Nodosilinea sp. FACHB-141: one gene and its partner. The protein of the gene in region 1 binds, or shares a complex with, the protein of each later gene. Links are inferred from orthologs where the notes say so. Each region holds a gene or a part of one and is shown in the gene's direction. Other genes may lie near its edges.

Region 1 (15,103 bases):
TTTTGGCGCGATCGCACACCAGACGTAACACCCTATCCCCTAAGCCCGCTTCAACAGCTCCACCCCATCTCGCCCGTCCGTATCCTGCAAAAACACCTTCACCGACTCATCCTTTGCCGTCGGCAGGGTTTTACCGACAAAGTCAGGGCGCACGGGCAGCTCCCGGTGGCCCCGGTCAATCAACACTGCCAAGCGAATGGCGCTGGGCCGGCCATAGTCAATCACCGCGTTGAGAGCAGCACGAATGGTGCGGCCGCTAAAGATCACATCGTCTACCAGCACGACGACGCGATCGCTGATGTCGAAGGGGATCTCGGTGCGGGCTGGGGTGCGCGTGCTGATTTTATCCAGGTCATCGCGATACAGGGTGATGTCGATCGCGCCCACCGGCAGCTCTACCCCCTCCAACCGCTGAATTTGCTGGGCCAGCAGATGGGCCAGGGGCACGCCTCGGGTATAAATGCCCAGCAGCACCAGACGGCTCAGATCGCCGCCCCGCTCCACCACTTCCGACGCCAGCCGGTTTAGCGTGCGGCGCATTTCCTCCGCCGATAAAATCTTGACCACGTTGCTGCTTGTATTCATGCCCCGGCCTCCTGGCAGCTGTAAAGCCTCACTATACCTGACCTACAGGGCAACTCATCCACGGAACTGGCCTAGGAAAAGTGCCTGAGAATAGCCCCAGAAATCTATCTGGAGCGATCGCCACCCGCCATTCCGTCCAGCCGTTTCTAGCCCCGATTCTTGATCGTCATCACCTGCACAATCTGCTGGGCTAGGGGGCTGGGAATCTCTAAAATTCGGTACAGGTCTTCTAAGAATGCTTGCTCCTGGGGCGTAACGGTGCGGTCAGACAGCACCAGATCGGTGGCAACCGCAAAAGCCGTCTCCCGTAAATCTTGGGGCAAAACAGCTTTGGCCTGATCAACCATCGCCCCCGGCCCCTCGGTCTTGAGGCGCGTCAGCAACAGATCAAACAGGTGGTGCACAGCATCTTTGGAGTAGCTGCTAAACAACGCCATGCGCGACAGCAGCATAGTCATATCCTGACCCTCCTGGTCGGCCAAATAGCCGTCGGCGGCGATCGCCACTAGCGCAATGCTGGCCAGCGCCTCTGCGGTGCCCATAGATGACTCGGTCATGGCGATTTTCCCTGGTATTCTGGGCACAGAGCCCTATGTGCCCCTATTTTTGCCCTAAAGCCGATGCGGCGCAATCCTGTTGTGAGGAGTCTTTACTTGGGAGGCGTCTTTGCCGCTGACTCCCTAATCCTCTCCGTGGCATCCGCCAAAATACGGAACTTTGTGATCAAACTCACCTTTGGCCGTGATAAATCCGCTAGGTTTTCAGGAACCTTCCAGGGATACTGAAATTGACTCAACTTTAGCCGAGTCATCTACAGGGAACACACAACCAACCGGCAAGCCCGCAAGGGACTGTCGGTTTTTTTTGCCCCTACTTACCCGACGCCTGGTGGTAAAACCGCTGCATGTCCTCAAACCAAAGCTGCCGCGACTCATCCCAGGTATAAAACATGTGGCCTCCCTGAAAATGCCGCAGGGTGAGGTTTGGCTGTAGCTCCGGGTTGAGATTCATCAAATCCCTCAGGTGCTCTGACGAGAAGTAGGGCGTCACTAGATCATAGATGCCGTGGGTAATGTAGACCTGGAGGTAGGGGTTGAGGGCCATGCCCACCCGCAGATCATCCACCGAGCCGACAAAGCCTTGGCGGTATTCACTTTCAGGCAAAAACTCCCAGGCTTTAAATACCTCAAAGCTGAGCAGGTTGTAGGTCAGAGTGGTGTTCACCCCCAACGTCGAGCGCAGGTGGCTGTTAATAGCTCCGGTAAACAGGCGATCGATGCCCTCTAGGGTGGGGTCGGTGCCCTCATGCATCAAGCGATCGGGGAAGGGGTCGATCGCGGTGACTGAGCCATCATAGAGACCTAAAATGCGCTGCTGATGGCGCAGCAGCTCGCGGGCAAATACCACAATGTCGATGCGGCCTCGGTGGCGCTGCACCACCTCCGGTGGTAGGCCAATCAGATGGGCCAGCTGACCAAAGACCCGCTGCTGGTCTTCGCCAGAGGCGGTGCTGCCCAAGGCTAGCAAAGGAATCAGCGACTTGCGGGCAAAGTCAGCGGCCTTGGCCCCGTGGGCAGCCGGGCTATCAGTAGTGTCGACCTGCCCGTGATACACCGCCGTGGCCGCCATCGAAGGAATCACCGTCGCCCAGCCGCTAAGGCTGTAGTCGTTGCCCTCCAGCAGCATAAACTCCATCACCGGCGAAATCAGAATCGCCCCGCACAGGCCAACCCCATAGTCTTGCTGAAGCTTGCGACAAAGCTTTGCCACCCGAAAGCCGCCGTAGCTCTCCCCGGCAATAAATACGGGCGACAGCCAGCGATGGTGAGCCGAGAGATAGCCCTGAATAAACTCGCCCAGGGCGTTGAGATCGCGATCGACCGTCCAGAATTTTTTGGCCTTTTCGTCGGGTTTGTCTTCCCCTTTATCGTCAGGCTTGTCGTCCGATTTCTCACCTTTAGCGTCGTCCTTGGGCAAAACCCGGCTAAAGCCCGTGCCCACGGGGTCAATGAAGACTAAGTCGGTGAAGCTCAGCCAGCTTTCGCTGTTGTCGGCCACCTCTACCGGCGGACGCGGCAGGCTACCGTCGGAGTTAAACACCACCCGGCGCGGACCTAGCGCCCCCACATGCAGATAGGCCGATGCCGCCCCTGGTCCGCCATTAAATACAAAAGTAATAGGCCGCTGAGCCGGGTCTTGGTCGGCAACGGTATAGGCCACGTGGAACAGCTCCGCCACGGGCTTGTCGTGTTCGTAGAGGGTTTGCCACTGGGCTGAAGCGGTGTAGGCCTGGTCACCCAGCATGTGCTCGGAGGTGTTGCCCTGACGTTGGGTGTGATCTGGCATGGAGATGCGGGGGTGAAGACTCTACTTGTTATAGCGCGGTCGGTCGCCTTCAGAATAGGCGCAGGCCTAGTGGAGGGGGATGCGATCGCATCCCCCTCCACTAGAGCAGACACTTGACTCGCTAGCGATTAAATTGGGTTAAGCCAAATCTGCCTTAGGAGTTGAGACCCAATGAGATGGCTCCTGCCCAACATTATCAGCGCCTTTGATAACGTCTACAGTGGCTGGATTTTGTGGAACTTGTTTTTGGCGGCGATTCCGCTGCTGCTGAGCTTTAGTTTGTTTCGCCGCCAGAGCCTGTCCAACCGATGGTTTTTGGCGGCCTGCGTACTGGTGGGGATAATTGGCGTGCTAGGGCTGGGTCCTCGCACCCCTCGTGCTGTGCAAGGACTCTACAACCTACTCCAAGACAACTCCAGTCCGTTCTCCTGGTTTGAGCTGCTGTGGCTACTGGCGGTTACGGCCTTTGCCGGTCTTCTCAGTCTGAAAATTTTTAAGACCAAGCAAGATCCCAAGGGCTGGCTGTGGTGGGTGGGGCTGGTAGTGTTCTTGATCTTTCTACCCAATGCTCCTTATGTCCTCACCGATATTATTCATTTGATTCGAGGCACCAGCTCGGGACAGATTCGCATTTTGGTTGTGGCTCTGGTGTTCATTCCCCTGCACGCGGCCGCCATTTTGCTGGGGTTCGAAGCCTACGTCGTCTCGATTCTCAACCTGGCTGCCTACCTCAAGCAGCACGGGGCAAAGGCAATGATCTTGCCCCTCGAGCTAACCATTCACGCGCTCAGCGCGGTGGGCATCTACCTAGGCCGATTTCTGCGCTTTAACAGCTGGGATCTGGTCACTGACCCCACTGGCGTCATCGCCTATACCCTCGATGCTCTGACCTCAAAGCAACCAGCGGCCGTTATCTTCGTCACATTTGTTATTTTGGCCAGCCTTTACTGGGTGATGAAACAAATTACCCTGGGGCTGAAGCTGCGCATTCGCTACGCCCGCCAGGGCATAGATGCGCTCGACTAGGGCGATTCCCGGAGGGATACTCGTTCCGAGTCGGAGCCCGAACGCTGCGCAAATCGCCTCAGACTCCGAAACCCGCCGTGCAGCGACTGTAGGCAGAAGCGGGCACCTTAGCCCTAGCGTTACTTTAGGCAGTCATGTCTTTTAAAACCAGTGTCAAGCACTTTCAAAACCTGGTGACCTCTTTTCACCCGGTCATAGTAATCGACACGGTGGAAGAAGAACGGGTACAGGGGCTGATCAGGGCCGCCTGTGCTGACATGCAGATGGCCGTATTCGAGTGGAGCGTTGCCCAGGGGTTGATGCGATCGCCCGATAGCCCCGACCATCGCTGGCAAAATGAGTATGCCCCCCCCGGTAGCAAGCGTGGCCAGGCCCTGCCCAAAACCAATGAACCCCTCGACATGCTGCGCCACATTCAAGACATGAGCTTCAAGGCCGTCTTTTGGCTCAAAGACTTTGCTGAACACCTCAAAGATCCAGTGGTTGCCCGTCAGTTTCGAGAAGTATCCCAACAGTTTTCTTTCAACAGCTCAACGCTGGTGCTCAGCGGCAGCGGCTATGCTCTACCACCAACCATTGCGCAGAACGCCGTCTATTTAGATATCAAGCTGCCCGAACCCGAAGAACTCTATAGAGCTATTTCCGAGACAGTGAAGACCCTCCAAGGTCAAGTCACAATTAATTTAAATCCGGATGATGTTCGCGCCCTGGTGTCAGCTCTCCAGGGCATGACCCTACATCAAGCTCGAAAGGTTGTGTCCTATGCAGCTCGGCATGACGGCAAACTCGACGTCGGTGATGTGAAGTGGGTACTAGAGCGCAAGGCCCGAGTGATTCACGAAGAGGGTCTATTGGACTACTTTCCACCCGAAACCAACCTGGCCGAGCTAGGTGGGTTTGAGGGGCTCAAGCGCTGGCTCGCCTACGCCAAAGTGGGCTTCACGCCCCAGGCTCGTCAATACAACCTGCCCGCTCCCAAAGGCATTTTGATTGTGGGCATTCAGGGCTGCGGCAAGTCGCTGGCCGCCAAAACCATCGCCCGCCAGTGGAATCTCCCTCTCCTTAAGCTCGACGCTGGCCGCCTCTACGACAAGTACATCGGCGAGTCCGACAAAAACTTCCGCCGCGCCGTCACCATGGCCGAGACCATGGCCCCCTGCATTCTGTGGATCGACGAGATCGAAAAGAGCATGGGTCAAACCAGCAGCGAATCCGATGGCGGCCTGAGCCGTCGCCTATTCGGCTATTTCCTCACCTGGCTGCAAGAAAAATCCCAAGAAATTTTTGTAGTAGCCACCGCCAATGACCTTTCAGCTATTCCGCCAGAACTGCTGCGCAAGGGCCGCTTCGACGAAATCTTCTTTGTCGACCTGCCCGAGGCCGACGAACGCCACACCATCCTGCAAATTCACCTAGGGCGACGGCAGCAGGGCATCGAAAACTTTGATCTCAACGAATTGGTAACTGCTACCGAAGGCTTCAGCGGAGCCGAAATTGAGCAGGCCATCATCACCGCCCACTACCGCGCCCTTTACGAAAATCGACCTGCCGACACCACTCTGCTGATCGAAGAGATCAAACGCACGGTTCCCCTCTCTGTGACTCGTCGAGAGGATATCCAGCAGCTACGAACCACGGCTCGGGAAAGGTTTGTAGCAGCACGGTAGCTAGTTCCGCACTCCATCTGGATTCACGGCCGTTGGCAGATCACCGATAAGTTATTCGTGTTCTGCCAAGCCAATCTCTAAAACAGTGACAGAGCTAACCTAACCCGCGAAAATTTGTCAAAGATTGGTAGTTAAGCATCTAAATAATCAAGCGCCATTTGAAGAGATGCACAGTCAATCTTAAAGGAATTTGGCGATGGTCGAATAATGCCGTTAGGCAGTTTAGGGAAGTCTATGGTTTTTAAAAACTCTGGGGTAACCTGACCACGAACACCACACCACTGCCCATTCAACCCACTAATATGGCGGCGATGAGCCCAGCGACTTGACCACCCCGGAGAGTAAAGCTCGACTACTTTAACTCCGCTATTGGGCAGTTCAGGATTTTGCAAACCCAAGCGATTAAAAGCCATATGGCTAAGGGCAGCACCATGAACAGCTACCACGACCTTAACATCGCGAGTAATTGACCATTTTTGAGCACAGGTTAAGTCCTCGAAATAATAGGTTTTAAAGCCCTTTCCTTCGAGAAACTGGACTACTTCGTCGTTGTTGATTAAACAGCGATTCCCCCTGCGAGGGATAAAAACTTTTTCTACCCCTAAAGGCTCACAGCCCGCAAACTCAGCCTCATTAAACAAGGCTGCATGAAGGTTGTAAAGCTTTGAATCAATCTCGGCAACTAGGTGCTGATTTATAATTGGGAAAAACTGGGGTGCTTCCGTGCTAACTGCTGTAGTAGGACGAGCGACTGACATAGAGATCACTTCGCCATAAACACTATCATCGGTGTAGATTACCGGAATACCCAATGTCGCAAAGACTTCGCGAGCCAGATTTGGTGCTCGTTCTCTAAGAACCACGTGAACATCTACATCTTGACCCAAACGCTTACTCAGCATTTGCTTTGCCAGCAGAGCCGGAGCCGCCAAGTTTTCAATGACATGCCCTATGTTGGTATCTAGCTCTTGCCGGCCATCAAACAAAAATTTTTCTGGATAGTCTAATACTTGAGTTCCCTTTACAGCTTTGCAAAGTGCCTTATAGATTTTAGAGCGTTGAGAACCTGGTTTTCTAGGGCCGGTCTGGCCAGTTTTGACGTCTATTTTGACCTGCAAAGGATGTAAATACTCCTCAGGCAGAAATATTCTTTCAATTGCAGGACGTAATGTATCTCCTAGTGCCGTGGGATGAGAAAAAATCATTGAAGCAGGAATTTTTATCTCAGGCAGAACTTCAACAAACGACAACCCCATACCTGGCTCTCTTTCTAATAAAACTTAACAGATTAAAAAAGGTGGCTTTCGCTCTTGAGAGCACGAAGACTACTAGACATAAAAGTTTTTACAGCCAATTCCACAATCGTCAGAACTGTATACTCTAAAGTTTTGATAAAATAGTCTGTAACTTTAGTTGTATCTTGACAGTTTAGACTCCGCTTAGGAGTCTTTACATATGCACTCACCCATGCCTCTAACAAGAAATATGAGTGCTGCACTAGAGCTGTGCCAAGTCTACAACTCAAGTCGGTTAACCGCAACGATTGCCTTTGCTTTCATTAGTTGATAGGTGATTTAGTAACTTGAGTTCTCTACTGATTAACATCCGGAAACGAAATTAGTGAAGCCTATAGATGTCACTGTCAGGGTGAAGGATTTCAGGACTTAAAGTGGGCTGAAGAAACAGAAATTAACCAGTGCTCTGTGAAGTTGACAGGCCAAATTAATTTTTACTGGCGATCGCCTCCATATTAATGCCTACAAACCCTAGCTATATGGTTCCTTCACCATTGAGCAACAAACTTTAAGGGAATGTTAACCATAAGGTTACCCACCCTTCTAACAGTAACCTCAGCGGTTGGCGGCGTTGGGCTTCCTTATAGTGCCAAATTGTAGGGCTTCAGCTTACGTCAATATCGACTAGCAAAGTGCTCTGCTGTATACCGCATTTTTAGTACCTTCTCCTAGGGCTCTGATGCTCGCCTTTGGGATTGATTATTTTGAACGGAACCAGTCGGACTGTCACCACTATGGGCTAGTCCCTTAGCCAAGCGGCTGGCGATCTCCTCAACCGATACGATGCTCTACTGCACCTATACTGTCCGCCAGACTCATTGGGAGGCGCTTGCCTACACAGAGGCCACCCACCACTTCTACAATTCAAGGGTTGTGGCCAGGCAGCCAACATTAAGGGCGCAGAGCGTCTGCCAAGCCTGTAGCGTGGCTTGATCCATCTACGGAACTCTGCCCAGTGCTGGCGCCCCGTCCCCCGTGGTGACAACCTTGACAAGTGTTTATAAATGTTAAATTGATAAAGCGTTAAATTGATAAAGCGTTTTCAATAAGCCCCCAGATATGCCCAAATCGGACGCTTCCGCTAAGAAAACCGCTGCCTCTAGCAAAGGCCGAGCGTCCACCAATGGCAACCAGCACACCGGCCTCGCCCACCACCACGCCGCCATTGACGACAACGTCATTCGCATTCGGGGAGCTCGGCAGCACAACCTAAAGAATCTGGACCTAGAGATTCCCCGCAACAAGCTGATTGTGTTTACGGGGGTTTCTGGTTCAGGCAAGTCGTCCCTGGCCTTTGACACGATTTTTGCCGAAGGCCAGCGTCGCTATGTGGAGTCCCTCAGCGCCTACGCTCGCCAGTTTTTGGGCCAGGTGGATAAGCCCGATGTGGACGCGATCGAGGGGCTGAGCCCGGCCATCTCCATCGACCAAAAATCGACCTCCCACAACCCCCGCTCGACCGTGGGCACGGTGACGGAAATCTACGACTACCTGCGTCTGCTCTACGGGCGGGCGGGCGATCCCCACTGTCCCCACTGCGATCGCAGCATCTCCCCGCAATCCATTGACCAGATGATCGATCGGGTCATGGCCCTGCCCGATCGCACTCGCTTCCAAATTCTCGCCCCCGTGGTGCGGGGCAAAAAGGGCACCCACAAAAAGCTGCTCTCTAGCCTGGCCTCCGAAGGGTTTGTGCGGGTGCGGGTCAACGGCGAGCTGCGCGAACTGACCGATAACATTGAACTCGACAAGAACTACAGCCACAACATTGAGGTGGTGGTCGATCGCCTGGTGAAGAAGGAGGACCTGCAAGACCGCCTAGCCGATTCGCTGCGCACCTGCCTGAAGCGATCGGAGGGGATCGCGGTGATCGACATTCTGGCGGAGAAGCCCCAGGAGACCGCCAACCCGGAGCCGGGCAGCAATGTGGTATCTCTAACCGATCGCCTGCCCCAGGCGGCCGAGGCCGAAGGCAGCTACGGCCAGCCCAAGGAGTTGGTGTTCTCCGAAAACTTCGCCTGCCCCGAGCACGGCGCAGTGATGGAAGAGCTATCGCCCCGGCTATTCTCGTTTAACTCGCCCTATGGGGCCTGCCCCCACTGCCACGGGTTGGGCAGTCTACGGACCTTCTCGGCGGAGCTGGTGGTACCGGATCCTACCCTGCCGGTCTACGCGGCGATCGCACCCTGGTCGGAGAAAGACAACACCTACTACTTTTCGTTGCTCTACAGCGTCGGTCAGGCCTTTGGCTTTGAGATCCAGAGCCGGTGGGATCAGCTCACCCCCGAGCAGCAGCACATCGTGCTCCACGGCAGCGACGAAAAAATCTACATCGAGTCAGACTCGCGCTACCGCGAGCGCAAGGGCTATCAGCGCCAGTATGAGGGGGTGCTGCCCATTCTCGACCGGCAGTATAAAGACGCCACCTCTGAGCTACACAAGCAAAAGCTCGAAAAATACCTGATTGACCAGCCCTGCGAGGTCTGCCACGGCACCCGCCTCAAGCCCGAGTCGAACGCGGTGCGGATTGGCCCCCACTCTATTAGCGATCTCACCAACGTCTCTATTCGCGAATGCCTCAGCCGCATTCGCAACCTGGTGGGCGAAGAGGGCGAGGCCCCCAAGCTCTCGGCCCGGCAGCTCCAGATTGGGGCCCTGGTGCTGCGCGAGATTCGCGCCCGGCTCCAGTTCATGATGGATGTGGGTTTAGACTACCTAACCCTGCACCGCACCGCCATGACCCTGTCGGGGGGCGAGGCCCAGCGCATTCGCCTAGCCACCCAAATTGGCTCGGGCCTCACCGGCGTGCTCTACGTGCTGGATGAGCCCAGCATTGGCCTACACCAGCGCGACAACGATCGCCTGCTCAATACCCTGCACCGCCTGCGCGATTTGGGCAACACGCTCATTGTCGTGGAGCACGACGAAGACACGATCAGAGCCGCCGATTATTTAGTTGATATTGGCCCTGGGGCGGGAGTGCACGGCGGGGCGATCGTGGCCGAGGGCGATCTCAAAACCCTGATGACCGCGAAGGATTCCCTCACGGGGGCCTATCTGTCAGGTCGGATGTCGATTCCCACCCCACCAGAGCGGCGACCGGGGAATGGGCGATCGCTTACCCTGAAAAATGTTCGCCGCAACAACCTCAAGCATCTGGATGTCGAACTGCCCCTGGGGGCCTTGGTGTGCATCACTGGCGTCTCGGGCTCGGGCAAATCGACCCTGGTAAACGAGTTGCTCTACCCGGCCCTTCAGCACCACTTTGGCAGCAAGGTGCCCTTCCCTAAGCATATGGACAAGCTGGACGGGCTCAAGGCGCTGGATAAGGTGATCGTCATCGACCAGTCGCCCATCGGGCGCACGCCCCGCTCCAACCCCGCCACCTATACCGGCGTGTTCGACGTGATTCGCAACCTGTTCACCGAAACGATTGAGGCCAAGGCACGGGGTTATAAAGCGGGGCAGTTCTCCTTTAACGTCAAGGGCGGGCGCTGCGAGGCCTGCGGCGGTCAGGGGGTGAACGTGATTGAGATGAATTTTCTGCCCGATGTGTATGTACAGTGCGAGGTCTGCAAGGGGGCGCGCTACAACCGCGACACCCTGCAAGTCACTTACAAGGGCAAAAACATTTCTGACGTGCTGAATATGACCGCCGAAGAGGCTCTAGGTTTCTTCGAGAATATTCCTCAAGCCGCCAGCCGCCTGCAAACGATGGTAGATGTGGGTTTGGGCTACATTCGCCTGGGGCAGACGGCCCCCACCCTCTCCGGTGGAGAGGCCCAGCGGATGAAGCTGGCCTCGGAGCTGGCTCGCCGTTCGACGGGCAAAACCCTGTATTTGATCGACGAACCGACCACGGGCCTGTCGTTCTACGACGTGCACAAGCTACTGGATGTGGTGCAGCGCCTGGTGGATAAGGGCAACTCGGTGCTGATGATCGAGCACAACCTGGATGTGATTCGCTGCGCCGACTGGATTGTGGACCTGGGGCCGGAGGGGGGCGATCGCGGCGGTGAGCTAATTGCGGTCGGCACCCCCGAGGTGGTGGCTAAGGTGGCTGGTTCCTACACGGGCAACTACCTGGCCAAGGTGCTAGAGCAGCATCCCGCCGTGGATAAAGCGGCATCGGCTGGATGAGCTATCAGAGGCTCAGTAGATCGAAGACAATTCCTCCTGCCAAGATCTAGCCCTCACCCCCAGCCCCTCTCCCAGGGAGGAGAGGGGAGCCGGAAAACCTTTCAAAGTCCCTCTCCCAGTTTGGGAGAGGGATTTAGGGTGAGGGCTAGCAGGGAATTTGCGATCTACCGAGGTTAGGATGTGGCTAAATCAAAGCGATTAGCCCATGAATTTTCTGCCGACGACTGCCATGCAGACTGAGGTACCCACCAGCTTAATGGCTTAAGCCCAAAGGTTGATCGATGCGGGCTGGTTTAGCAGCATGGACGACATCATGCTCAGTGCACTGCGTCGTTTCCTGGACTCGCATCGGGAGGATCTTACAGAAGATTCCATCCGCCAGGATGTGGAATGGGGACTGCGCGGGAATGACTAATACAGCGACAGTCGTCATCTGTGATGCTGGCCCGCTGAATAACGAGCAAGGGTGAGAGAAGGTTAACTTCTCTCACCCTTGCTTTTGTGTTGAATTTTAGAAAATGGTGGCTGAGCGGAGTCGTTCGCTTTGCGTCTCCCAAAGGGAGAAAGCCACCGTTTTGGCGTTACGCCGCCAGCTTGGGTTTGCGGGTGGGGCGCTTGCGATCGCTCTTGCGAATGCCGCCAGCCATTTCGTATTCGTTGCTGTCTTTGCCGTAGCGGGTAGCGACCCCTAGCAAAATGCGTTCCGAAAAGTCGCGGACAACTTGCTCAGCGTCTTGAACGGCGTTGCCAGCCTGGTCAAGCAGAGAGAGGAATTCGTTGTAGTCGTGGAGCTTTTGGCGCAAATCTTCGATCGCTCGGGTGTAGGCGGTGGTGGTGATGCCGTTGCCCAGGTCAAGGTCTCTTTCAATCGACTGAGCACCCGCATTCCGTTTTTCGGCCAGGGTGAGGTACTTGGAGGTGCGTTTTTGGCGCGGCATAGGTTAGATGACCCTATTGAAATTACTCTTTGACTGTAGCGATCGCTGTAAGCCAGCGAGACTAGGGTTTTCGCGGATTTGGGTTGGATAGTCTGTGTTGTTTTGGCCCCGGTTGAGCAGGGTTGTGTAAAGGGAGTGACTTTTCGTCGATGGGGCAGGCGCAAAGGCTGGCGGCAAGGGCGGTTTGATGGGTTGGTGGCAGTACGGAGGGTGTCACCCCTGAGGGCGATCGCTGCCGTTTGAGAGGAGGCTTTGGGTGTGGTGGTGCTAAGTAACGGGAGGCCGATACAGAGTAACGGCAGGCCAGTACAAAGAAACGAGAGGCTGGTGCAAAGGAACAAGGGGCCGTTGCAGAGTGACGAGAGGCCTGTACAAAGAAACAGAAGGTTGGTACAGAGTAGCGGCAGGCTGTTACAGAGTAGCGGCAGGCCCGTGCAAAGAAACAGGGGGCCGTTGCAGAGTAATGGAAGGCTGGTGCAAAGGAGCTAGAGGCCGTTGCAAAGGAACAGCTAGAGGTTTGGGAGCACGCTGTTGGTTTTGTGGGACACGTCTCGACGCGCTAGCATTGGGACGATGATCTTATCCTTGGCAGTATGCCTCTACCGGAGGGATTCAAGCACTTCAGGGGTAAAAGGGTTTTCGCCTCTCTCTAAAGCATTGACCCACTCCTGGCGCTGAGCTTTAGCTTCTTCGTCAGCTGTCCATTCAATGAAGGCTTGAAAATCGGTGATGGCCCCCTGAGTGTTGCCGGTCAGGGCTCGAGCCAAGCCGCGACTGTCGACGATGTCGCCATTGTTGGGGGACAGAGCGACGGCTTTGTCACAAGCGTACATGACTGCTTCTGCTTGGTTGTAAATGCTGCCATCCCAGCAGAGGCTATTCCAATCATCGGCTGAGATACTATTTTTTAGCTTCAGGGCATCAGCTTGGCGGTAGGCTGCTACGGCTGCTGCCAAGTTGCCGTCATTAACAAGTTGATTACCCTTAGCTAAATACCCCTGTACCGCTAGTTCTTCGGCGTAGGTTTCAGGTTCAAAGCCTAGGGTAGAATCCAGCAACTTAGCCGAGGCTAACTTAGCGGTCACTTCAGAAATTTTTCCTGCCCGGGCGAGTTCCTCTGCCTCGTCAACAAAGGTTTGAGCCTGAGCGACAATTTGAGCTTTAGTCCTTGGGTCAATGGCAAGACTGCTGTCCCAATCGACCGCTTGCTGAAATAGTTCTCTAGCCTGTTTAAGGTTACCGTCGCGGGCCAGCTTTTCACCCTGGGTAACTAGCATGGGTGCTGCCGCCACCGGTAACGAGGAGTCACGTTCTTGGCATATTGGTAATTTTATTAGTAACTCTGGAGATTGCTTTGTAAAGTAAGTGTCCAACCAGTTACAACCTTTAGCGGCTAAATCTGCTAACTGAAAGTTCCATAACTTGACGCTCTGGTCAGCACTGGCGGTGGCGATAGTCTCGCCGTCGGGGCTAAAGGCTACACTCAAGACACTGTCGCTGTGGCCTTTGAGGGTCTGTAACTCCTCCCCTTGCCGGTTCCATAACTTGACGCTCTGGTCAGCACTGGCGGTGGCGATAGTCTCGCCGTCGGGGCTAAAGGCTACACTCCAAATACCAGCGCTATGGCCTTTGAGGGTCTGTAACTCCTCCCCTTGCCGGTTCCATAACTTGACGCTCTGGTCAGCACTGGCGGTGGCGATAGTCTCGCCGTCGGGGCTAAAGGCTACACTCAAGACCCAGTTGCTGTGACCTTTGATGGTCTGTAACTCCTCCCCTTGCCGGTTCCATAACTTGACGCTCTGGTCAGCACTGGCGGTGGCGATAGTCTCGCCGTCGGGGCTAAAGGCTACACTCCAAACACCAGCACTGTGGCCTTTGAGTGTTTGCAACTCTTCCCCTTGTCGGTTCCATAACTTGACGCTCTGATCATCGCCAGCGGTAGCAATGGTCTCGCCGTCAGGGCTAAAGGCCACACTCCTGACCCAATCGCTGTGGCCTTTGAGGGTCTGTAACTCTTCCCCTTGCCGGTTCCATAACTTGACACTCTGATCATCGCTAGCGGTGGCAATAGTCTCACCGTCGGGGCTAAAGACCACACTCAAAACACTATCGCTATGGCCTTTGAGGGTTTGCAACTCTTCCCCTTGTCGGTTCCATAACTTGATGTTCTGGTCATTACTGGCGGTGGCGATAGTCTCGCCGTCGGGGCTAAAGGCCACACTCCTGACCCAATCGCTGTGGCCTTTGAGGGTCTGTAGCTCCTCCCCTTGCCGGTTCCATAACTTGACGCTCTGATCATCGCTAGCGGTAGCAATGGTCTCGCCGTCAGGGCTAAAGGCCACACTCCTGACCCAATTGCTGTGGCCTTTGAGGGTCTGTAACTCCTCCCCTTGCCGGTTCCATAACTTGACGCTCTGATCATCACTGGCGGTGGCAATAGTCTCGCCGTCGGGGCTAAAAACTACACTCGAGATCCTAGCGCTGTGGCCTTTGAGGGTCTGTAACTCCTCCCCTTGCCGGTTCCATAACTTGACGCTCTGGTCAGCACTGGCGGTAGCAATGGTCTCGCCGTCAGGGCTAAAGGCTACACTCAAGACCCAGTTGCTGTGGCCTTTGAGGGTCTGTAGCTCCTCCCCTTGCCGGTTCCATAACTTGACGCTCTGATCATCACTAGCGGTAGCAATGGTCTCGCCGTCGGGGCTAAAGACCACACTCCAGACACCGGCGCTGTGGCCTTTGAGGGTCTGTAGCTCCTCCCCCTGCTGGTTCCATAACTTGATGCTCCGATCATCACTAGCGGTAGCAATGGTCTCGCCGTCGGGGCTAAAGACCACACTCAAAACACTATCGCTATGGCCTTTAAGGGTTTGTAACTCCTCCCCCTGCTGGTTCCATAACTTGACGCTCTGATCATCGCTAGCGGTGGCAATAGTCTCACCGTCGGGGCTAAAGGCTACACTCCTGACACGATCGCTGTGGCCTTTGAGGGTTTGCAACTCCTCCCCTTGCCGGTTCCATAACTTGACGCTCTGATCATCACTAGCGGTAGCAATGGTCTCGCCGTTGGGGCTAAAGACCACACTCCTGACACTATCACTGTGGCCAA
Region 2 (15,538 bases), on another replicon or contig:
TACGAAATTGCCATTAGCACTCGAGCGATCGAGGCCGAGCTGGCCGACATCGATGCAAAATCTCGCTATCCCAAAGTCTAGGCTGCGCTCAACTACCGAGAACTTTATTCCGGTAGCTGAGCAGAGCCGTTCACCCATTGTCTTCCTCGGGGAAAAACTACTGAGAGGTCAAGGTGAGGGTTTGGTTGGGCTCAACCACCACTACCCGCTGGGCAGTCGTATTGCCGATAATGGCTCCGGCGGCAGCTCCGCCGATAATACTGCCCACCGAGACGCGCCCGCTAAGAATGCCGCCCACAGCAGCACCGCCCGCCGCCCCAATGCCAGCATCGGTCAGAATGGCACCGGTGCTAGTTTCTCTGGGGTCTTTGATATCGCGCAGCAGTTCAGAAACGGCGTTGACGGTGTAGACCTGGTTGCCCACTTCGACAGCGGTGGCCACGTAGCGCACGCCGCCCTCGGCGGGCTCAAACCGACCGCGCACAAGGGAACCAGCGGGAATGCTGCGCCCGTTGAGATTAGTGGCGGCTCCTACCCGAAGGGTCTTCTCGACTGTGGCGTCGGTGTTGAGATAGAGGGTCTCGCTGTTGGGGGTGACGGCCTGAATGGGCGACGACACAAACAGCTGAGCCTGGGCAATGGGAGGTTGCTCCAGGGCAATTACCGGCATGACCGCTAACGACAAAGCGGCTAAGTGACTGACTTTCATCACAACCTCCAGAAAGATGCTTGAAAATGTAGGGGTGCCCTCGTAGCGAATCGGGCTTAGGGGAGAGTGGTAGGGTAACTGAGGCTCGCGATCGCCCCAATACCTATAGTCTAGGAGGACGAGCCGCCCCTTGAGATGTTCCTATCGGTTTTGAGCCGCTTTCACCTATGGAATCTACCGCCGAGTATACCTGCGCCTTTTGCGGCGAGATCAGTACCACCTTTGTCGATCTCTCGGCCGGGCTTACCCAGTCGTACATCGAAGACTGCCAGGTCTGCTGCCGCCCCAATCAGTTCTATGTCACGGTGGATGATGTCTCGTTGGCGATCGAAATTGCTACTGACTATGTCGAGTAAGCGCGATCGCCCCTTTTAGGGTGCCTTTGAGTGAGTTAGACAGTCCATTGCCACCGCTTTTTAAGCTGAAAACAATTACCCTGTCAAGGGCCTAGAGGGCCTCGTTTTTGCTGCCCTGGGTGGTCAACATCGACTGGCGCGGTCGAGAAATGCCCTTGCTAAGCAACACCGCTTCGATTTGCTGTAGCAGTTCAAAATCGGCTGCGGGCAAAGCGGCGCTGGCTTCAGAGGCTGGGTCAAGGTGCAAAAAGTCAAACGCCCCTAAAAACTGCTCTGGGGTGGCGGCGATGGGAGCCTCTAGGTGAGCCGGAATGATGCGCTCAAACTGCCAGGTGGCGACTTTTTTTGCCCAATCTAAAACTGCTTCTGGTCCTCGATTAAAAATTAAGGTTTTGAGAATTGGCGCTACCTGAAGCTGCCCGCCATTGTGCAGCGCCTCAAAGGATTTGCGCCAGTCAGACCGCCAGCGAAAGGGATAGAGGCCGAAGTAGTGCTGGCGCGATCGCACCGGGGCCTGCTTTGCCTCTCGCCACATTTCCCCCGTCGGGGCCACATCTAGGGTGCTGGGGCAAAAGTAAAAGGCAAATAGGGCAATTCGTTGCCAACCTTTGCGGCGATTCTCAGGCGTATCGACGATCGCATCGGTAGCCTTATCTCTAGCGTGAAATAGCAGGGGGAAGGGGTCGATCTGCACGATCGCCGGCGGCTCCGCCGGGATGGCTACGATCGCATCGGTCAGCAGCAGGGTGCGACTGGCCCGATGAAAGCAGGCGGTTTCGCCAAAGGGGCCTAGCCCCAGATCGATCGGGGGCAGCAGGGCGTAGTCAACCTGGTCAGCAAAGGGAGCCTGGGCACTTTCGGCGGGGAGGATGTGGGTGCGATCGCGCGGTAGCCCTAGCCACGGCAGCGGCAAGTTGAGCGGAAAACTCCACTGGTTCGGCGTTACGTACACCTGCGCCTGGGGAAACTGACGGGCAAAGGGACCGACAAACACCTTGTGCTCAATGCCCGTCACCGTCGACATGACAATGTATTTCACCGGGCCGTAGCGCTCTTCTAGCTCACGCACTAGAGCCACGCATTCCGGCGTGGGGGCGACTGGAGAATACACCAGCAGCCCGGCGGGCTCTAGCCGCACCACCGTCATGCGAATCGGCACGACCACGTAGAAAATGCCCTGGAACTGCTCAAAGGTCCACACCTGGTCTTTGACCACCTCCACCCGCTGGGTTGGTCGCTGGCCGTAGGGGTAGAGGGGCACTAGGGGCCAAAAGGGCCAAGCGCGGGCGCGGCGGATAGATGAGACAGAGGTAACAGCTGACATAGGGGCTCGGCGGCAATCCCTGAAGGGAATCAATCGTAGTCATAGCCTACTAAAAATTGGGGATTCAGGGGAATTGCAGCCAATTCTCAGGGCGCTATCAGCGTTGCCCAGGAGAGATACGTTAAGTTAAATAAAACAAGGTTCTGACCACGGCATGCTTGGCGATCGCCAGCCCTTACCCCCCCTACTGTTACCCTGCCATGAAGCGACGCAAGCTACTGGAAGCGGGCACCGCCATTATTGGCGGCAGCTGGCTTTTGAGCAATTTCACTGCTGAAGTTTTTTCTAATCAACTGGATACTATGGCTACTACCGACGAACAGTTTACCGTCAACAAAACCGAGCAAGAATGGCGTGACCAGCTCACCCCTGAGCAGTTTCGCGTACTGCGCAAGCACGGCACCGAGCGGGCCGGTTCTAGCCCCCTCGACAAGGTCTATGAGCCCGGTACCTACAACTGCTCGGGTTGCGGCACTCCCCTCTTTACCTCTGACACCAAGTTCAACAGCGGCACCGGCTGGCCCAGCTTCTATGCACCCATCGAGGGCGCTATTGCTACCACCACCGATCGCTCCTTCTTCATGACCCGAGTCGAAGTGCACTGTGCCAACTGCGGTGGTCACCTAGGCCACGTCTTCCCCGATGGGCCTGCCCCCACTGGTCAGCGCTACTGCATGAATGGGGTATCCCTGGAGTTCGTACCCAAGTCGGCCTAGACCTCCCCTAAGCCTGTCTCTGCCCCCGTTGTTGCTTTAGTCGCAACGGGGGCTTACTGTTGCAAATCCTGTAACCTAGGTGGTTGCTTCTATCGGCTTTTCTAAGATAGAGCAACAGTTACAAGAGCGTGCTATGAAAACACAAATAGGCTTATCACGGTGGTTTGGGCTAGCTGCTGGCCTCGGTCTACTGGTTGCCGGTGGGGCTGCAATTTCGATAGTTACCCAGGCAGAACCAAGCTTGGCTCAAACCGCTGAAGAATCGGCTTTGCCACAAGTGTGGCGACCCGCTAGCGAAGCAGATGAAGCGTTGATTTGGCGCTTTGTACTGCAAAGCCCTATGGGAGTAGCCGCACTCAACCAGCTTGCCATTGAAGGTTTTATCAGCCCCCTTTGCGAAAAGACGTTGTACACCCATGCAACCTACGAGTCGTTCCAAACGCTGCTGCAGGTGCAGTGTCCCACGCCGGGTGGCGTCTCTACAGCTCGAGCCTACGACGAAATGCGCGTTACCTTTAACCGCTTTGAAGACACCATTGACACCTTCTCGGTCGAGCGAATCTACACCGACTGACCTTTGAGATCTAGTCACCTGAACGGATAAGTCCGCAGGTCGCCTTAAATCAACGCTGTGCACGGTGTGTTGTGCTGTAAGCCTGACACACCGGTACGTTCAAGTTGATGCACCAGTGCGTCAGCTTAACGCATCCTTATAAAACTTAGGCATTTCTACTGCTTGCTGGCTTGCTTAGTGGCCCACAATAATTGCTCTTTTTGCGGTGAAATATTTAACAGTTTCTTCTTAAGAGATACATCTAATGAAAGAAGCCGATGACAGTTTGGCGTCATACCATCTATTCATGTAATCAAACTTTTAGTATTAGTTCTAAAACCTGGTCTTTTGCCAAGTCAAACGTTGCCGAAAGATGAATCATGTGAACGCGGCATTAAATCAGGTAAATTCTTCAGCATTATGCGTTGTATATCTCAGCTATTGGGTAACACCTTATCGAGCTTAAAGCCATGCTTTTTAAGAATAGAGTTGATGCTGGGCAACGGCTAGCCAATCTCCTACAACCCTATGCCAATCGGCCTGATGTAACTGTCGTCGCGCTACCCCGAGGTGGCGTACCGGTTGCGGCCGAAGTCGCCAATGCCCTTAGTGCTCCCCTAGATATACTAATTGTTCGAAAGCTAGGTATACCGGGGTTTAGGGAGACCGCCATGGGGTCGATCGCCTCGGGCAATTTTTTATATTTCAATCAAGATTTAATCCGGCGTTTGGCTATTACGCCTGAGGAAATTGATGTCGTAGTGCAGCACGAACAGGAGGAATTGCGGCGACGAGAGCAAGTCTATCGCGATGATCTTACTCCCCTAGATCTCCGCGATCGCATCGTTATTTTGGTTGACGATGGCCTAGCCACTGGGGCAACCATTCAGGTTGCCATTGAAGCCGTCAAGCAGCAGCGCCCTAGAAAATTGATTGTGGCCGTCCCAGTAGCGGACCGCGAGGTTTGCGACTCAGTTGGAACCGCCGTTGATCGCATCATCTGTGCCGAGACTCCCCAACCGTTCTATGCGGTGGGGCTTTGGTATGAGGAATTCGCTCAAACCTCCGACGACGAGGTGCGATCGCTTCTGAACCAGGGCAAACACCGTTCCCTAGAGACTGTCAGCCACCCTCAATAACCCCACCGCTCTCATTAAGCTGCTCTGGCGAACTGTTCATCAAGCCTACGGCGGCAGTGACTTCAGCTAGGGCTCACTCGGCGTTCATCTGTTGCCTCAAATTATAGAATTTGATGGCCATTGCGCTCGGCCTGGGAGGGCTCAACCGTTGGCAGCAACTTCTATAGTTAGTGCCTAGGCGTTTGAGTTAGAAACGTTTCTTTTAGCTCAGTAGAGTTCCACAAAGCTGTCATAATGGCTTGGCCATTATTAAAATAAGTAACGTGAGGCTGGCTCTCTAAGGCCGATTTTTCGTGCCCTCGGCTGCAAAGTTGAGGGGGTTTTGTGCTTCTAATTTTGCCCTGTCGCGCGTCCTATGGCCTTTTCTTCCATTACCCGTGCCCTGCAACGCTCTCCTTTAGCTAAGGAACTGCTGGCTAAGCTCGACCAGCAGGGCCAACTGGTGCTCAACGGCGTGGCTCGATTACCTAAGGGGCTGGTGTCCTCGGCCCTGGCCCTAGCTCAGCAGCGCCCCCTATTGGTGATCACCGCCACCCTAGAAGAAGCCGGACGCTGGGCTACCCAGCTCGAAGCTATGGGCTGGGACACGGTGCACTTTTACCCCACCTCCGAAGCCTCCCCCTACGACCCCTTTGATCAAGAGTCAGAAATGACTTGGGGACAGCTACAGGTCTTGGCAGAGCTGCTGGCCTTGCGGGCGGCCGGCGAAGCATCACCCTTGCGCAAGCTAGCGGTGGTGGCGACTGAACGGGCCTTGCAACCCCACCTGCCGCCGGTTTCTGCTTTGGAACCCTACTGCTTACGGCTAGAGCTGAAGCAGGAAATTAACTTCAAGGCGCTGGGGCAGCGGTTGGCCACTCTCGGCTATGAGCGCGTCACAGTGGTTGAAACCGAGGGCCAGTGGGCGCAGCGGGGCGACATTATCGACGTGTATCCGGTGGCGTCGGAGCTGCCGGTGCGGCTAGAACTATTTGGCGACGAGCTGGAGCGCCTGCGGGAATTTGACCCAGCCACCCAAAGATCCCTGGATGCCATTGACCACCTGGTGCTTACCCCCACTCAATATGGCCCGGTGATCATTGAGCATTTGCGATCGCAGGGCAAGCTGGAGGGACTGCTTTCTGAAGCTGCTCACGAAGGGCTAGAAAGTGGCATTCTCCCTGAAGGCACTCGTCGGTGGTTGGGCCTAGCCTTTTCCCAACCCGCCTCCCTGTTAGACTACCTACCCGAAAACACCCTGATGGCGGTGGACGAGGTCGATCAGTGTCAGGCCCATAGCGATCGCTGGCTAGAGCACGTCGAAGACCACTGGCAGGAGGTGAGGAGTCAAGGGGATGGGGGAGATGCGGAGGAGGACTCATCCACCCATCCACCCATCCACCCATCCACCCCCTACTCCCTCCCCAAAATTCATCGCCCCTTTCTCGACACCCTCAGCGATGCCGAAATTTTCCCGCGCGTTGATCTATCGGAAATCGCCGAGGCCAACAGCGGCTTAAACCTATCGAGCCGTCCGGTGCAGGCAATTCCGCACCAGTTTGGCAAGCTGGCGGAGACGATTCGCAAGGAGTGCGATCGCAAGTATTCTGTCTGGTTGGCCTCGGCCCAGCCCTCCCGCTCGGTATCTCTGCTGCAAGAGCACGACTGCCCAGCGCAGTTTATCCCTAACCCCAAAGATTTTAATGCGATCGACAAGCTGCATACCCAGCATGTCCCTGTGGCGGTCAAGTATTCAGGCTTGGCAGAATTAGAAGGTTTTGTGCTGCCTACCTTCCGCATTGTGGTGGTGACCGATCGCGAATTTTTTGGTCAGCACACCCTGGCAACAGGCGGCTACGTGCGCAAGCGGCGGCGGGCCGCCTCCAAACAGGTTGACCCCAACAAGATGAAGCCGGGGGATTTTGTCGTCCACCGCAGCCACGGCATCGGCAAATTCATCAAGCTCGAAAGCCTGGTGCTCAACAACGAAACCCGCGACTATCTAGTGATTCAGTACGCCGATGGGCTGCTGCGGGTGGCCGCTGACCAGGTGGGCTCTCTCTCCCGCTACCGAGCCGCCAGCGGCCAGGCCCCGGTGCTCAACAAAATGACCAGCACCGCCTGGGAGAAAACCAAGGGTCGGGCCAAGAAAGCGATCCAAAAAGTGGCGGTGGATCTGCTCAGGCTTTACGCCCAGCGGGCCAGGATGGAGGGATTTTCTTACCCCGCCGATATGCCCTGGCAGCAAGAGCTGGAAGACTCCTTCCCCTACCAGGCCACCCCTGATCAACTCAAGGCCGTGCAGGATGTCAAGCGCGATATGGAGAGCGATCGCCCCATGGATCGCCTGGTCTGTGGCGATGTGGGCTTTGGCAAAACCGAGGTCGCCCTGCGGGCCATCTTCAAAGCCGTCACCGCTGGGCAGCAGGTAGCCCTGCTAGCCCCCACCACTATCCTCACCCAGCAGCACTACCACACCCTCAAAGAGCGCTTCGCCCCTTACCCGATTCAGGTGGGGCTGCTCAACCGCTTCCGCAGTCAGCAGGAGAAAAAAGACATTTTGCAACGGCTCAAGACCGGCGAACTGGACGTGGTGGTGGGCACCCACCAGCTGCTCGGCAAAGGCGTCGCCTTCAAAAGCCTCGGCCTGCTGGTGGTAGACGAAGAACAGCGCTTTGGCGTCAACCAAAAAGAGCGAATCAAATCCCTCAAAACCCAGGTGGATGTGCTCACCCTCAGCGCCACCCCTATCCCCCGCACCCTCTACATGGCCCTGTCTGGGGTGCGCGAAATGAGCCTGATCACTACGCCGCCGCCCTCGCGCCGCCCGATTAAAACTCACCTGTCGCCCCACGACCCCGAAGCGATCCGCACGGCTATTCGCCAGGAGCTCGATCGCGGCGGCCAGGTGTTCTACGTGGTGCCTCGGGTTGAGGGCATTGAAGAGGTCTCCGCCAAAATTCGGGAGATGGTGCCAGCGGCGAGAATTGCGATCGCCCACGGCCAAATGGACGAAGGCGAACTCGAGTCGACTATGCTCACCTTTAGCAACGGCGATGCCGAAGTGCTGCTCTGCACCACCATCATTGAGTCGGGGCTGGATATCCCCCGCGTCAACACCATTTTGATCGAAGACGCCCACCGTTTTGGCCTCTCCCAGCTCTATCAGCTGCGGGGAAGAGTCGGGCGGGCGGGTATTCAGGCTCACGCCTGGCTGTTTTACCCCAAAAAATCCCTCACCGACAAAGCTCGCCAGCGCCTCCGCGCCATCCAAGAATTTACCCAGCTTGGCTCCGGCTACCAGCTAGCCATGCGCGACATGGAAATTCGCGGTGTCGGCAACCTGCTGGGGGCCGAGCAGTCGGGCCAGATGGATGCGATCGGCTTTGACCTCTATATGGACATGCTCGAAGAAGAAATCGCCGAAATTCGCGGTCAAGACATTCCCAAAGTGGAAGACACTCAGGTCGATCTCAACGTCACTGCCTTTGTGCCCAACGACTATATCCCCGATCTAGAGCAGAAGATGGGAGCCTACCGCTCCCTAGCTGCGGCCAACAGCAAGGTAGAGCTGATGCAGATTGCGGCGGATTTGAGCGATCGCTACGGCCCCATTCCCTACGCGACCGAGCAACTCGTGCGCATGCTGCAACTCAAGCTGGTGGCCAAGCACGCTGGTTTCTCGCGCATCAAGCCCGAGGGCAAGCAGCACGTGGTGATGGAAACCCCAATGGAAGAGCCCGCCTGGAAGAAGATCAGCGAGAATTTGCCCAGTCACCTAAAAACGCGCTTTGTCTACAGCGGCGGCAGGGTCGTGGTGCGCGGGCTGGGAGTGCTCAAGCCCGAAAAGCAGCTGGAGAGCCTGACCGAATGGTTGGGATACTTGCAGGGGGCAGTTCCAGAGCCGCTAGCTATCTAAACTAGAGATGCTGTGTAGTGATCTCTCGGGCGGTTGGTCTGTCTTATACCGTAGATGTCCAACCTGCCGCAGGATCTACGGTAGTCAATAGGTCACCACGGTAGAGGGTGAAGCCGTCCATTAGCCAGACTGCATTTTCTCCCGTGGTGCGGTTCTGCCAGAGAATATCTAATTCGCCATCCTGATCAAAGTCAGCAGCGCCTTGAGCTTGCCACTCAGCCGGGGCAGCGGTGGTTTCAATACCCTCAATAAGGGTAGTACCATCCATTCTCCAAAACACATTGGTGCCCGCAGTGCGGTGCCGCCAAAAGATATCCATGTTGCCGTCGTTGAAGAAATCTCCCACCGCCCCTACTTCCCAATTTAGGTCAGCGACGGGAGTAATGAGTTCGGCGGAGATGCGCTTAGTACCATTCATTATCCAGACAGCATTTTCACCGGAGATGCCATGTCGCCATAAAAGGTCGTCCTTACCATCGTTATTAAAATCGCCGGCTTCAACTACCTTCCAGTCTGGGCCAACATTCTCTAATACCTCACCCGATAGAAGATTTACCCCATCCATTAGCCAAATAGCGGCTTGGTTAGAAAATTTGTGTTGCCAAACTAGGTCGGAACTACCGTCACCATTCAAATTACCTACAGCTTTGATATCCCACGCCGCATCAACTTCAGGGCTGATGAAATCTACACTGGAAAAGTTAGTGCTATTCATTAACCAAAGACCGACTTTTCCTCCCGCCTGGTTACGCCAGACAATATCGGCCGTATCATCACCGTTAAAGTCGGGAAAACTGGGTAAAAGGGGAGGAATATTGAGGGTGACTTTGCCTAGAGTGAAGTCAGCATAACCTTGGTCAGTGTTATCGCCAAAGAAAAGAAAATTCTGGGTTTCGTAGGGGTTAATTGCAGTAGGAAAGGGAGGATTGCTACTAGATGGGTCAAAGTTATAGTCGCGAAGTAACCCCGTCAACAGAGTTTCGTTATTTACAGCTAGCGAATAGCGATCGCCTTTAACAGTAACTCGGTATTGGTTTTTGTTGCTGATTTCTAAAGCAGCTGTGCTCTTCTCCCCTGCGTTGACCGCATTGAAGTTTGCATTTTGAATGAAAATATAGTCGCCATTAGCACCAGCTTCTTTAAAGCCAAATTCGGCCCCTTTGCTGAGGTCGTTACTAATTAGGGTGAAGCTAAACCCGGCTCTATTGGGATTGCTCTGCTCATAGGCAATGGCCAGATCAAACTCGATGCTAAAACCCAAATCTGGATTTAAGGCAAGAAATGAGGGATTAACCGGTACCAGACTGGCCGAGTCAAGGTTGAAGTTAAAAATATCGACATTTTCAAGACCAAGATCGATGCTGTAGTTGCTAAACCCAGCGTAGCCCTGGTTGGCGGTAGGCGTTAAAAACCGTCCGGTGGGGATTTTAGTCGCCCCGTCTGAGAGATAGTAGGCTGTCGGATTGTAGCCTGGCGAAATTGCCAGCCGCGTTCCCCTAGTGTTGAGTCGAACCCCCGCACTGCTAGTGACTCTGCTGAGAGGTGCGACCTCAAAAACGTCGGTGATATCTGAGATGTTGCTGGGCGGGAACGCCTGCACAAAAATCGGAAAGGTTGGCAGTTGACCATAGGTTAAAAACCCGCCTGCTAAAGGATCCGGATTGATGGCAGGGTCATAGATAGTAGCTGACAAGCGAGGACGGATAAAATCAAATGACATGCGAGGCTCTCCAAAACAGCTGCTAGTTCGGTAATGACGTAGTGATAAGGTCGATCGCAGAAGGGGAGCGATGCCTTAGTCTGAAAGGCTAAACGGTGGCGCGATCGCAGCTAAAGTTCCCACAGTAGCGCCTTCTAGCATGTAGGAACTCTGCTAGGTGTAGAACACACCAGAATTAATTTCTCAGTAAATTTACGATACTTCTAGTTATTGATGAACTTCGTGGTTCACGCCTCTACTGGCAAGACGGCCTTGAGTGGTGGATTGAACTCCTCGGGACGTAGACGAAGGTGTATCGCTGGGCCGTGACGTGATCAGCTCGCTTTGCCCAAGGTCGCTTATCAACGCCTGCCTGCTAGCCCTAAATAGGTTGAGCCAGTTGAGTCTGAAGACTGTACCTCGGCTAGAGCCAATGGGTCTCCAACATCTTTTAGCCTGAGAAAAATGCCGGATCAGCGCGTTCATGCTGATGGGCAAAGTCTAGTTTGCTTGGCCCCAAATTAACCTCAATGGCTACAACCTCGCCTCCGCTTGTTGATAGTGCATCCCTGAATCTGGCGTTACCCTCAGTCACAATTGTGGAACCAGTTCAGTCAGCTCGGGCTGCTGGGCTGCGCTACATCTGCGACGATCGCCCCGGTTGGGGACGGCGGCGCAGCGGCAAGGGGTTCATCTACTTTGATGAGAAGGGCGATCGCATCTCAGACCCCGACCAGCTGAAACGCATTGAGGCTTTAGTTATCCCCCCCGCTTGGGAAACGGTGTGGATCTGTCCCTCTCCTAAAGGGCATCTGTTAGCCACCGGGCGCGATGCCAAAGGGCGCAAGCAGTACCGCTATCATCCCAACTGGCGCACCGTTCGCAACCAGACCAAGTTCGACCGGCTGATTCCCTTTGCCTATGCTCGTCCCCTCATTCGCGAGGTCACCGATCGCGATCTACGCCAGCGTGGCCTTCCGCGAGAAAAGCTGCTGGCAGTTGTCGTGCAGCTGCTCGATGCCACCGTGATTCGCATCGGCAACGACGAGTACCGAGACCAAAACCAGTCCTTTGGGCTCACTACCCTAGAGGAACAACACGTGGAGGTGGGAACGAGCAAAATTCGCTTTCACTTCGTGGGCAAAAGCGGCGTAGAGCACGAGATTGAACTGAGCGATCGCCGTCTGGCCCGAGCGATTAAACTTTGCCAAGATCTCCCCGGTCAACAGCTGTTTCAGTATTTGGATGACGAGGGGCAACCCCAAGCGATCGATTCCGATGATGTCAACCGCTATCTGCAAACCATTACCGGCGAAGACTTCACCTCCAAAGACTTTCGCACCTGGGCTGGTACTGTCTACACAGCCCGAATTCTCAACGAACTAGGAGAACCCACCTCAAAAACCCAGGCCCAGGCCAACATCCGCGAAGCCATTAAAGGAGCGGCGCAGCACTTGGGCAACCGGGTTGCTACCTGCCGCAAGTTTTACGTGCACCCCACCGTAACCCAGGCCTACGAAGAGGGCTGGCTGTTAGAAGTCTGGCAAGCGGGAGAACATACCCCTAGCGATCTAGATTTAACCACCGAGGAAAAAGCTTTGGTTGCGGTGCTGAGTCATCCTCAACAATAAAAATAATACGAAACCCGCCTTGGGAAACCCTGGTTCAAAACAGAGATCTCGTAGGGGCATTGCACTGCAATGCCCCTACAAACCGGGTGTAACTGACCAGCTACAGTTAGCTTTTTCTCTCCTTAATTAAGAAGAGAAAAAGAGGGTCTTTCCAACGCGTTTCATGAATACATCCGGTCCTATGAGTGAGGCTAAATTAACCGCTGCAAAACCATCAGCGATCGCGCCACCACCGGAATAGTATCATCACCTGTAAAGACACGTTCCTCACTAACAAATCGAGGTTCCGTCGTGTCGATTACTACTGACCATTCATGGGGTTGAAACAGCTCGGCCAGCTTGAAATCAATGGTCTCGTAATGGGCGTTGAAAAACATTAAAAAGTCATTGTCGCTAACCCGTTCTCCCTGCTTGCCAGGGCTGGGAATCTTGTCGCCGTTGAGGAAAACTGCGACCGACTTAATGTAGCCAATTTCCCACTGCTCTTGGCTCATCTCAGTGCCATCGGGGCTGTGCCAGCTAATATCGGTTACCCCAGAGCCGTGAATGGGCTGGCCCTGAAACCACTTGCGGCGACGAAACACTGGGTGCTGCCGCCGAAAGAAAATTAGCTCTCGGCAAAAATTGATCAGGTCTTCATTGCCTTTGGGCAGGTTCCAGTCAAACCAGGAAACTTCATTGTCCTGGCAGTAGCCGTTGTTGTTGCCCTGCTGGGTGCGGCCCATTTCGTCACCCCCCAGCAGCATGGGCACCCCTTGCGAGAGCATCAGGGTGGTTAAAAAATTGCGCCGCTGCTGCTCGCGCAGCTGCAAGACCCCGGCGTCATCGGTTTGCCCTTCTACCCCGCAATTCCAGGATGAATTGTTGCTTTCCCCGTCCTGACTGTTTTCGCCGTTGGCTTCGTTGTGTTTGTCGTTGTAGCTCACCAGGTCATTGAGCGTAAAGCCATCGTGGGCGGTGATGAAGTTAATGCTGGCATTGGGCTGCCGACCATTCATCTGGAAATAGAGGTCAGGGCTACCGGTGAGGCGATAGGCAAACTCACCCAGGGTTTCATCCTGGCCGCGCCAAAAGTCGCGCACGGTGTCGCGGTAGATGCCGTTCCACTCCGACCAGTTGACCGGAAAGTTGCCGACCTGGTAGCCGCCCATGCCCACATCCCAGGGCTCAGCAATCAGCTTTACCCCAGCCAGCAGCGGGTCTTGGTGAATTAGGTCGAAGAAGGCCGATAAGCGATCGACGTCGTACAGTTCTCGGGCTAGGGCAGACGCCAGATCAAATCGGAAGCCGTCGATGTGCATTTCGCCGACCCAGTAGCGCAAGCTATCCATAATCAGCTTGAGCACTTGGGGGCTACGCATGTGGAGGGAGTTGCCGCAGCCGGTGAAGTCCATGTAGTAGCGCGGGTCATCTTCCATCAGGCGGTAGTAGCTGACATTGTCAACTCCCCGCAGCGATAGGGTTGGCCCCATGTGGTTGCCTTCCCCAGTGTGGTTGTAAACCACATCGAGAATCACCTCAATGCCCGCTTGGTGAAGGGCCTTCACCATCTCCTTAAATTCCTGCACCTGTTCTCCTAAAATGCCGCTGGAGCTGTAGCCGGAGAAGGGTGCAAAAAAGTTGAGTGAGTCGTAGCCCCAGTAGTTTTTTAGCCCCTTGTCGACCAAGTGACCAGGGCTAGAGAGATAGTGGTGAATCGGCATCAGCTCTACAGCACTGATGCCAAGCCGTTGCAGGTGCTCAATGGCGACGGGGTGAGCCATGCCCGCATAGGTGCCCCGCAGCTCTTCCGGAATGTCGGGATGCTGCTTGGTAAACCCTTTGACATGCACTTCGTAGATGATGGTTTCGTGCCAGGGGGTGCGCAGTAGGGCATCGTCTTCCCAGTCAAAGGTTTCGTCGATCACGACAGACTTGGGCATGAGGGCGGCGCTGTCGAGATCGGAAAAGGAGAGGTCTTCGTCAGGGCTTTCCCAGTCGTAGCCAAAGATCTCAGGCCCGCTGCCCACTTCTCCCGAAATGGCTTTGGCGTAGGGGTCAATCAGCAGTTTGTTGGGGTTGAAACGGTGCCCTTCGTGGGGGGCATAGGGGCCATGCACCCGGTAGCCATACTCTTGACCGGGGCCGATGCCAGGTAGGTAGCCGTGCCAGACAAAGTTGCTGACTTCAGTTAGGGGAACCCGAGTCTCTGTGCCGTCTTTATCAAAAAGGCAAAGCTCAACTGCGGTTGCATGCTCAGAAAATAACGCGAAGTTGGTGCCTTTGCGGTCCCAATGGGCACCTAGGGGATAGACGTCACCGGGCCAAACTGCAACATGCATATGAGTGAAGGGCTTGGGATAGATGGGTAAAGGGCGATCGGCTACCCAAGTTTTTCTAAAGTTGTCAGCTCAAAGCCGACAGCCCTAGGAACAAACCTGGGCAACCGTAGTCAGAACACTAAGCCGAGGGCAAATCAGGGAATGTCTTAGAACGCAGGTTTCTAAGCAAAACAAAGCGACCCCTCCTCGCTACTATTTGAGAGAGTCAAGGCTGTTTTGTTTCGGCTTTTTAACTGCGTCCGAAGATTATCAGACCTTAGCAAAATCTTTTCTGTTCAGAATCTATCTAGGGAAAGACCAAAACCTCGGCGATTGCTACCCATTTCCAAACCGCGCCGCCACTCTAGTCGTTCGCCCTAGTGCCCGTTATTGCACCACCTGGCGCATGTAGTTGCCCCAGACAGCGGCGGCTTGACCGCTGCTGCCCTGGGTGGAGGTATTGTCGTCGTTGCCGAGCCAGACGCCCGTGGTGAGGTCGCGGCCGGGAACAAATCCTATAAACCAGAGGTCGCGGTTGTCGTCCGTGGTGCCGGTTTTGCCTGCTTCCCCTAGGCCCAAAAAGGCGCTGCGGCCAGTACCACCCTGCACCACGCCCTGCATGAGCCCCGTCAGAGTGCTAGCAATGCTGGAGTCGATGGCCTGGCGATCGGCGTCTCCGGCCTGGCCAAACTCGTAGATGACGCGGCAGGTGTTGATGTCGTTGAGGTCAGTGCAGTCGCTGCTGTCGAGCACCCTTAAAACGCCATGGGGTCGGTTCCACACGCCGTTGTTGCCCACAGCGGCAAAGGAGCCGGTGATTTCCAGCGGGGTGACTACACTTTCACCCAGGGTGAGGCCCGGCGAGGCCACCAACTCAGACTCGATGCCCATGCGTTGGGCTAAGTTGATGACGTTGCGCAACCCCGCCTCCTGGGCAATGCGCAGGGCCACGACATTCTCAGAGCGGGCCATACCGGCATACATATCCAGCGAGCCTGAGCCCGACCGGCAGCCTGCAAACTGCTGGCCGCTCCAGTTCATCGGTTCACAGGAGAACGATCGCCCCGGAGAAATGCCCTGCTCTAGGGCCGCCCCATAAGCAAACAGCTTAAAGGTTGAGCCTGGCTGGCGCAGCGCCTGAGAGGCCCGGTTGAACTGGCTCTCGGCAAAGTCTACGCCACCCACCAGGGCGCGAATGGCTCCGGTACTGGTT

What was found.
Region 2: the proteins of uvrA (region 1) and mfd are in contact, whole or in part, in a crystal structure (PDB 4DFC), measured with the Escherichia coli proteins. The link is inferred for Nodosilinea sp. FACHB-141 from one-to-one orthologs.

The regions. Positions count from the first base shown.
Region 1 is NZ_JACJPP010000017.1:42,531-57,633, forward strand. What follows is about bases 7,635-11,259. They hold uvrA (excinuclease ABC subunit UvrA), read left to right. Parts: upstream 7,635-7,978; coding sequence 7,979-11,059; downstream 11,060-11,259. Outside these bases: bifunctional pyr operon transcriptional regulator/uracil phosphoribosyltransferase PyrR, read right to left, coding at 40-585; H6F59_RS18120 (tellurite resistance TerB family protein), read right to left, coding at 732-1,142; H6F59_RS18125 (S10 family peptidase), read right to left, coding at 1,456-2,931; H6F59_RS18130 (DUF1361 domain-containing protein), read left to right, coding at 3,103-3,957; H6F59_RS18135 (AAA family ATPase), read left to right, coding at 4,092-5,624; H6F59_RS18140 (DUF563 domain-containing protein), read right to left, coding at 5,756-6,880; H6F59_RS18155 (hypothetical protein), read right to left, coding at 11,641-11,997; H6F59_RS18160 (WD40 repeat domain-containing protein), read right to left, coding at 12,597-15,103. UniProt on the Escherichia coli protein: The UvrABC repair system catalyzes the recognition and processing of DNA lesions. UvrA is an ATPase and a DNA-binding protein. A damage recognition complex composed of 2 UvrA and 2 UvrB subunits scans DNA for abnormalities.
Region 2 is NZ_JACJPP010000013.1:154,760-170,297, reverse strand. The notes cover bases 4,836-8,895. They hold mfd (transcription-repair coupling factor), read left to right. Parts: upstream 4,836-5,152; coding sequence 5,153-8,695; downstream 8,696-8,895. Other genes in these bases: H6F59_RS14580 (VCBS repeat-containing protein), read right to left, coding at 8,739-8,895. Outside these bases: H6F59_RS14620 (DUF2721 domain-containing protein), read left to right, coding at 1-81; H6F59_RS14615 (hypothetical protein), read right to left, coding at 158-709; H6F59_RS14610 (CPXCG motif-containing cysteine-rich protein), read left to right, coding at 877-1,065; H6F59_RS14605 (DUF4336 domain-containing protein), read right to left, coding at 1,157-2,389; peptide-methionine (R)-S-oxide reductase MsrB, read left to right, coding at 2,692-3,105; H6F59_RS14595 (hypothetical protein), read left to right, coding at 3,239-3,679; H6F59_RS14590 (phosphoribosyltransferase), read left to right, coding at 4,129-4,797; more of H6F59_RS14580, read right to left, coding at 8,896-10,415; H6F59_RS14575 (DNA topoisomerase IB), read left to right, coding at 10,994-12,025; glycogen debranching protein GlgX, read right to left, coding at 12,217-14,346; H6F59_RS14565 (transglycosylase domain-containing protein), read right to left, coding at 14,713-15,538. UniProt on the Escherichia coli protein: Couples transcription and DNA repair by recognizing RNA polymerase (RNAP) stalled at DNA lesions. Mediates ATP-dependent release of RNAP and its truncated transcript from the DNA, and recruitment of nucleotide excision repair machinery to the damaged site.